Orrella dioscoreae: one gene and its partner. The protein of the gene in region 1 interacts with the protein of each later gene in a pairwise test. Links are inferred from orthologs where the notes say so. Each region holds a gene or a part of one and is shown on either strand. Other genes may lie near its edges.

What was found.
Region 2: the proteins of uvrB (region 1) and uvrA interact in binary tests that used the Escherichia coli proteins (3 or more experiments, as listed by UniProt). The link is inferred for Orrella dioscoreae from one-to-one orthologs.

Annotation. Positions count from the first base shown.
Region 1 is NZ_LT907988.1:2,046,680-2,051,729, forward strand. What follows is about bases 1,404-4,329. They hold uvrB (excinuclease ABC subunit UvrB), read left to right. Parts: upstream 1,404-1,814; coding sequence 1,815-3,845; downstream 3,846-4,329. Other genes in these bases: ODI_RS09585 (amino acid aminotransferase), read right to left, coding at 1,404-1,565; ODI_RS09595 (low molecular weight protein-tyrosine-phosphatase), read left to right, coding at 4,105-4,329. In the rest of the region: ODI_RS09580 (mandelate racemase/muconate lactonizing enzyme family protein), read left to right, coding at 1-265; more of ODI_RS09585, read right to left, coding at 363-1,403; more of ODI_RS09595, read left to right, coding at 4,330-4,596; Fe-S cluster assembly transcriptional regulator IscR, read left to right, coding at 4,766-5,050. UniProt on the Escherichia coli protein: The UvrABC repair system catalyzes the recognition and processing of DNA lesions. A damage recognition complex composed of 2 UvrA and 2 UvrB subunits scans DNA for abnormalities.
Region 2 is NZ_LT907988.1:4,814,869-4,818,287, forward strand. It holds uvrA (excinuclease ABC subunit UvrA), read left to right. Parts: upstream 1-312; coding sequence 313-3,219; downstream 3,220-3,419. Other genes in the region: ODI_RS22040 (MFS transporter), read right to left, coding at 1-123; ggt (gamma-glutamyltransferase), read right to left, coding at 3,229-3,419. UniProt on the Escherichia coli protein: The UvrABC repair system catalyzes the recognition and processing of DNA lesions. UvrA is an ATPase and a DNA-binding protein. A damage recognition complex composed of 2 UvrA and 2 UvrB subunits scans DNA for abnormalities.

The DNA.
Region 1 (5,050 bases):
GCAGCGCGTGGCCGACATGGCGCGGTTCATGAATGTGGAGATGGCGCACCATGAAGAGCCCCAGGTCGCCATCCACCTGATGGCAGCCAACCCGCACGCACTGTTCGTGGAGATTTTCGCGAATCGCCAGCGCGACCCCTTGTTGTGGGAGCTGCCCGAGGGTTTTCCGGACATCCGCGATGGCTACATGGCCGTGCCGCAAGCCCCGGGCCTGGGGATCCGCCTGCGGCCCGAGGTGATCGAACGCTATCGCGTCGACGTCTGAGCCGGGGCGGGCGCCCTCGTGCCGACGGCGGCGCCCCGCCCAAAAAGCAAAAAGGCCCCTCGGGGCCTTTTTGCCTGTCCTGCCGGAGACGGCGGGATTACTTCAATGCCTTGGCAATCGCGGCCGCCACGACGTCGATATTGCGGCTGTTCAACGCAGCGACGCAGATACGGCCCGTCGACAGCGCATAAATCCCCGATTCTTCACGCAGCGTCTCGACCTGCGCCGCCGACAGCCCCGAGTACGAGAACATGCCGCGTTGCTTCACGACGAAGCTCAGGTCTTGCGTGGCGCCATGTGCCTTCACCTTGTTCACCAGTTCCTGGCGCATCAGGCGGATGCGGTCGCGCATGCCGGCCAGTTCCTCGTCCCACAGCTTGAACAGCTCGGGCGAGTTCAGCACGGCGGCCACGACGCTGGCGCCGTGAGTGGGTGGGTTGGAATAGTTCGTGCGGATGGTGCGCTTGACCTGGCTCAGCACGCGGCCGGTTTCTTCCTTGTTGCCGGCCACGACGGTCAGGGCGCCCACGCGCTCGCCGTACAGCGAGAACGACTTCGAGAACGACGAGCTGATCAGCATGGTCAGGCCGGCGTCGGCGAAGCGGCGCACCACCTGGGCGTCCTGCTCCAGGCCGTCGCCGAAGCCTTGATAGGCGATGTCCATGAAGGGCACCAGCTTGCGCGCCTTCACGATTTCCAGGATTTCAGCCCACTGCTCGGCGGTGGGGTCCACGCCGGTCGGGTTGTGGCAGCACGCGTGCAGCACGACGATGCTGCCTTCGGGCAGCGCGCGCAGGCTGTCGGTCATGCCGGCGAAGTTCAGGCCACGGGTGGCCGCGTCGTAATAGGCGTAGGTGACGACGTCGAAACCGGCGCGTTCGAACAGCGCGCGGTGGTTTTCCCAACTGGGGTCGCTGATGGCGACCTTGGCGTCGGGCAGGAACGCGCGCAGGAAGTCGGCGCCGACCTTCAGGGCGCCGGTGCCGCCCAGGGTCTGCACGGTCAGCACGCGGCCTTCGGCGACCAGCGGCGAGCCTTCGCCCAGCAGCAGCTTCTGTGCGCCCTGGTTGTAGTTGGCGATGCCGTCGATGGGCAGGTAGCCGCGGGCCGCGGCGGCTTCCAGGCGGGCCTGTTCGGCGCGGCGCACGCTTTGCAGCAGCGGGATGCGGCCTTCGTCGTCGTAATAGACGCCCACGCCCAGGTTCACCTTGCCGGGGCGGGTGTCGGCGTTGTACTGCTCGGTCAGGCCGAGGATCGGGTCGCGCGGGGCGAGTTCGACGGAAGCAAAGGGAGAGATCATGAGGGCGGAATGGGCGCTAGGGCCGCAAAGGAGGGGAGGTTAGGAAAGCGTGACGGATGGAGGACAAAGCTGTCGTTCAATCTCGGTTGCCCGTCGGCGTGGGCCGGCGCGGCGGGGTGTCTCTAGGGGCTGGATCGGGCCGGGCGTCGGCGCGGGCCCGGGGCGGCGGCAGGAATGCGCCGGAAGGGCAGGGTGGACGCTGGCAGGATCGGGGGGGATAATGTTCTGTTTACCCCACACCAGTCTAGCATGAGCGATAGCGGTTTCGTCGACTACCCGGACAGTCCTTTCCACCTCTACCAGCCTTATCCGCCGGCGGGCGACCAGCCCCGCGCGATCGGCCAGCTGGTGGAGGGCGCGCGCGACGGGCTGATGTTCCAGACCCTGCTGGGCGTGACGGGCTCGGGCAAGACCTACACGATGGCAAACACCATCGCGCAGCTGGGCCGCCCGGCCCTGGTGCTGGCGCCCAACAAGACGCTGGCCGCGCAGCTCTATGCGGAAATGCGGGAGTTCTTTCCGCGCAATGCGGTCGAGTACTTCGTCTCGTACTACGACTACTACCAGCCCGAAGCCTACGTCCCGACCCGCGACCTCTTCATCGAGAAGGACTCGTCCATCAACGAGCACATCGAGCAGATGCGCCTGTCGGCGACCAAGAGCCTGCTCGAGCGCCGCGACACGGTGATCGTGGGGACGGTCTCGTGCATCTACGGTATCGGCAACCCTGGCGACTACCACGCCATGGTGCTGATCCTGCGCGCTGGCGACCGGATCGGCCGCCGCGAGATCCTGGCGCGCCTGGTGGCCATGCAATACACCCGCAACGACGCCGACTTCACGCGCGGCACCTTCCGGGTGCGCGGCGAAACCGTCGACATCTTCCCGGCGGAAAGCCCCGAGCTGGCGCTGCGCCTGACCCTGTTCGACGACGAGGTCGAGTCGCTGGAGCTGTTCGATCCGCTGACCGGCCGCGTGCGCCAGAAGGTGCCGCGCTACACCGTCTATCCCGGTTCGCATTACGTGACGCCGCGCGACACCGTGCTGCGCGCCATCGAGACCATCAAGGCCGAATTGCGCGAGCGGCTGGATTTCTACGTCAAGGACGGCAAGCTGGTGGAAGCGCAGCGGCTCGAGCAGCGCACCCGCTTCGACCTCGAAATGCTGCAGGAGCTGGGCTTCTGCAAGGGCATCGAGAACTACTCGCGCCACCTCTCGGGCGCCGCGGCCGGCGAGCCGCCGCCCACGCTCATCGACTACCTGCCGACCGATGCGCTCATGTTCATCGACGAGAGCCACGTCACCATCGGCCAGCTGGGCGGCATGTACCGCGGCGACCGGGCGCGCAAGGAAACCCTGGTGCAGTACGGGTTCCGGCTGCCCTCGGCGCTGGACAACCGGCCGCTCAAGCTGGAAGAGTTCGAGGCGCGCATGCGCCAGTGCATCTTCGTCTCGGCGACGCCGTCGGCCTACGAGAACGAGCACACCGACAACGTGGTCGAGCAGTTGGTGCGGCCCACCGGCCTGGTCGACCCCATGGTCGAGGTCCGCTCGGCGCGGACCCAGGTCGACGACCTGCTGGGCGAAATCCGCCTGCGCGTGGGCGCCGGCGAGCGGGTGCTGGTGACCACGCTGACCAAGCGCATGGCCGAGGACCTGACCGACTTCCTGTCCGAGCACGGCGTGAAGGTCCGCTACCTGCATTCCGACATCGATACGGTGGAGCGGGTGGAGATCCTGCGCGACTTGCGCCTGGGCACCTTCGACGTGCTGGTGGGCATCAACCTGCTGCGCGAGGGCCTGGATATCCCCGAGGTCTCCCTGGTGGCCATCCTGGATGCCGACAAGGAAGGCTTCCTGCGCTCCGAGCGCAGCCTGATCCAGACGATCGGCCGGGCGGCGCGGAACCTAAATGGCCACGCCATACTCTATGCAGACAGGATCACCGATTCCATGCGGCGCGCCATGGACGAGACCTCGCGCCGGCGGGAGCGCCAGCAGGCATTCAATGCCGAGCATGGCATCGTGGCCCGTGGCGTGAACAAGGCCGTGCGCGAACTCATCGACGGCGTCGTGGGGGCCGAATCCCTCAAGCCCAAGGCGGACGACGTGCCCTTGGCCCTGCTGGGCGACGAGAAGGCCCTGGCGCGAGAAATCCGCCGCCTGGAAAAGCAGATGCTGGATCATGCCCGCAACCTGGAGTTCGAGCAGGCCGCCGCCACCCGCGACACGCTGCAGAAGCTGAAGGACCAGGCCTTGCTGGGGCAGGGATCCATGTAATGGAAACGTCCGATATGCATGAATGTGGTGCATATCAGACGTTGATGGCAGGCCCCGGTGCATGGCCTTTTTTGCACTGCGCACAGCTGTGGACAACTGGGCCCCGAAGTGGGGATTCCTGCCTCGTCAGGGACGTGAAAGGTGCTTGCTAAGCGGTTGTTTTAAAAGAAACTATTCTTGTTTCATGTTTTTTGCACCGCCCTTGCGCACGTGCAAAAAAAACTTGCCTTGTTGCGGGTTTTCCCGCACACTTATGGACATGATGACCAAGGTTCTTTTCGTTTGCATGGGTAATATCTGTCGCTCGCCCAGCGCAGAAGGCGTGTTTCGCCATTTGGTCGCCGACGCCGGTTTGTCCGACGTGGTCGGCGTCGATTCGGCTGGCACCCATGGTTTCCACGTGGGCGAGGCGCCGGACGCGCGCGCTCAGGCCGCAGCGCGCAAGCGCGGCTACGACATGGCCCATCGCGAAGCGCGCCAGGTCACGGCGGAAGACTTCCGTGATTTCGACCTGATCCTGGCCATGGACTGGGAAAACCTGTCCGCCATGCAGCAGCAATGCCCCAAGCAGTATCAGCACAAGCTGATGCTCCTGATGCGTTTCGCCAACGAATTCGAAGAGGCCACTGTGCCCGATCCGTACTACGGCGGCCCGGAAGGCTTCGGCAAGGTCCTGGATTACATCGAGGACGCCTGTCAGGGCGTGCTGGAGCTGGTGCGCAAGCGTGCCACCCAGTATCAGGCTGCCTGATTCCCACCAGACCGGGAATTCCCAGAAAAAACGCGCTTCGGCGCGTTTTTTTACGTGAGGTACCCAAGCAAAATAGTCGGGAATTTGGTATGCTTGAGTTAATTGCTCAGGTATTGGTGAAGGGCGCGGGGACTCCCCCTTGCCATTCCCGGCCTAAAGGAAAGACATCATGCGGCTGACCACGAAAGGGCGCTTCGCCGTGACGGCGATGATCGACTTGGCCTTGCGCCAGCACAGTGGCCCCGTGACGCTGGCGGCGATCAGCCAGCGCCAGAACATCTCGCTGTCCTATCTGGAACAGCTTTTCGGCAAGTTGCGCCGGCACGAGCTCGTCGAGAGCGTGCGCGGCCCGGGTGGCGGCTATTCGCTGGCCCGCCTGGCGCGCAACGTGACCGTCGCCGACATCATCTTCGCGGTGGACGAACCGCTGGACGCCACGAGTTGTGGCGGCAAG
Region 2 (3,419 bases), 2.8 Mb from region 1 along the record:
CGCCACGGCGAAGACCGGCAGCAGCAGGAAGAGGCCCAGCATCCGGCAGGCGAACAGGCCCGCCAGCGCCACGCTGGCGCGGCGCTCGTCGGATGTCATCTTGATGGTGGGTGGAGCCGACATCGGGAAAGGGACTCTTCGGAACGGCCGGCGGGCATCGTCACACCGGCAGGTTGGGCGCGCTATAGTACCAAGTTGGCCTTCGCGCCACCTTGCGCCAGATCGTCCCGGTCTGGCGTTTCATGCATTCCAACGCGGGGCCCGGGTCCGATGACTCGAGTCCGGCGTGTCAACGAGCGCCAGAACCGCCTGATGGACGAGATACGTATCCGGGGTGCCCGCACCCACAATCTCAAGAACGTCTCCCTGGACCTGCCGCGCCAGAAGCTCGTGGTGGTGACCGGCCTGTCCGGCTCCGGCAAGTCGTCGCTCGCGTTCGACACGCTGTATGCCGAGGGCCAGCGCCGCTACGTGGAAAGCCTGTCGGCCTACGCGCGCCAGTTCCTGCAACTGATGGACAAGCCCGACGTGGACCTGATCGAAGGGTTGTCGCCCGCGATCTCCATCGAGCAGAAGGCCGCCGGCCACAACCCGCGCTCCACCGTCGGCACCATCACCGAGATCCATGACTACCTGCGCCTGCTGTATGCGCGGGTGGGCACGCCCTATTGCCCCGAGCACGGCCTGCCGCTGGAAGCGCAGAGCGTGAGCCAGATGGTGGACGCCGTGCTGGCCTGGCCGGCCGAGACGCGCCTGGCCATCCTGGCGCCGCTGGCCCGCGCCCGCAAGGGCAGCTTCGAGGACGAAAGCGCGTCGCTGCAGGCGCAGGGCTTCGTGCGCCTGCGCGTGAACGGCGAGATGGTGGAGCTGGACAGCCTGCCGCCGCTGAAGAAGAACGAGAAGCACGACATCGACGTGGTGGTGGACCGCCTGCGCGTGCGCCCCGAAAGCCAGCAACGCCTGGCAGAGAGCTTCGAGACCGCGCTGGGCCTGGCCGAAGGCCGCATCATCGCGCTGGACATGGATTCCGGCCGCGAGCAGATGTTCTCCAGCCGCTACGCCTGTCCGGTGTGCAGCCACGGCCTGCCGGAACTGGAACCACGCCTCTTCAGCTTCAACAACCCGGTGGGCGCCTGCCCCAGTTGCGACGGCATCGGCCAGCTGGGTTTCTTCGACCCCAAGCGTGTCGTGGCCTTCCCGGAACTGAGCCTGGCCTCCGGCGCCATCCGCGGCTGGGACCGCCGCAACGCCTTCACGCACTCGCTGCTGACCAGCCTGGCCACGCACTACGACTTCGACATCGAATCCCCGTTCGAAAGCCTGCCCGAGGACACGCGCCACATCGTGCTGTATGGGTCGGGCCAGGAGGAGATCTCCTTCTTCTACCTGAACGAGAAAGGCAAGAGCTCGGTCAAGCGCCACGCCTTCGAAGGCGTCATCCCCAACCTGGAGCGGCGCTGGCGCGAAACCGATTCGCCGGCCGTGCGCGAGGAACTGGGCAAGTACCGCGCCATCCGCACCTGCCCGGACTGCGGCGGCTCGCGTCTGCGGCCCGAGGCGCGCCACGTGCGCATCGGCGACGATGAGCCGGGCAGCTATCTGCCGCGCGCCACGCTCGCCTCGCCGGGCAGCCGCATCGAGAAGGAAGCGCGCGGCCGCGAGTCGGGCCTGGCCATCTATGAAGTGGAGGCGATGCCGCTGTCGGACTGCCTGGCGTGGTTCCGCAAGCTGGCGCTGACCGGCGCGCGCCAGGAGATCGCCGAACGCATCGTGCGCGAGATCGAGGCGCGCCTGGCCTTCCTGAACAACGTGGGCCTGAATTATCTGTCGCTGGACCGCAGCGCCGACACGATCTCGGGCGGCGAAGCCCAGCGCATCCGCCTGGCCAGCCAGATCGGCTCGGGCCTGACGGGCGTCATGTACGTGCTGGACGAGCCGTCCATCGGCCTGCACCAGCGCGACAACGACCGGCTGATCGGCACGCTGAAACACCTGCGCGACCTGGGCAACAGCGTCATCGTGGTCGAACACGACGAGGACATGATCCGCGAGGCCGACTGGGTCGTGGACATGGGCCCGGGCGCTGGCGAACACGGCGGCCAGGTGGTGGCCGACGGCACGCCCGAACAGGTGCAGCAGTCGCCGGCATCGCTGACCGGCCAGTTCCTGAGCGGCGCGCGCGCAATCGCCGTGCCCAGGCGCCGTGCCTTCGACGACGAGCAGGTGTGGCTGGAGCTGACGGGCGCCACGGGCAACAACCTGAAGTCGGTGGACCTGCGCATTCCGGCCGCAAGGCTGGTGTGCATCAGCGGCGTCTCGGGCTCGGGCAAGTCCACGCTGGTGAACGACACGCTGGCGACCGCCGTGTCGCGCGCGCTGCACAACGCCCAGACCGAACCCGCGCCCTATGTGGCGCTGAACGGCCTGGAGCATTTCGACAAGATCATCAGCGTCGACCAGAGCCCCATCGGCCGCACGCCGCGCAGCAATCCGGCCACCTACACGGGCCTCTTCACGCCCATCCGCGAACTCTTCGCGGGCGTGCCGGAAGCCCGCAGCCGCGGCTACGACCCCGGCCGCTTCAGCTTCAACGTGAAGGGCGGCCGTTGCGAGGCCTGCCAGGGCGACGGCGTGGTGAAGGTGGAAATGCACTTCCTGCCCGACATGTACGTGCCCTGCGACACCTGCCACGGCAAGCGCTACAACCGCGAGACGCTGGAAATCCGCTATCGCGGGCGCAACATCAGCGAGGTGCTGGACCTGACGGTCGAGCAGGCGCTGGAGTATTTCGATTCCGTGCCCGCCATCTCGCGCAAGCTGCACACGCTGGTGGACGTGGGCCTGTCGTATGTGCGCCTGGGCCAGAGCGCCACGACGCTGTCGGGCGGCGAGGCGCAGCGCGTGAAGCTGTCGCTGGAACTGTCGCGCCGCAGCACCGGGCGCACGCTGTACATCCTGGACGAGCCCACCACCGGCCTGCACTTCGCCGACATCGAACTGCTGCTGCAGGTGCTGAACCAGCTGGTGGAGGCCGGCAACACGGTGGTGGTCATCGAGCACAACCTGGACGTCATCAAGACCGCCGACTGGGTGGTCGACATGGGCCCCGAGGGCGGTGGCGGCGGCGGCCGCATCGTGGCGCAAGGCACGCCCGAAGACGTGGCGGCCTCCGCCGAAAGCCACACCGGCAAATACCTGGCGCGCGTGCTGAAGCGCTGAGCCCGCCGCTCAGTCGCCCAGCGCCCGCCCTTCGCGCCTGGGATCGGCGCCGCCCTCAAGCAGGCCATCGCGCTGGATCACGATGCCATGCACGCCGCTGGGAAACGGCAGCACCTGCACGGCATGGCCCATGCGCTGCAGCGCGGGCGCCAGCGTCGCCACGGCCGTGCCTTCCTCCAGTTCCGTCGCCTTGTTGCGGC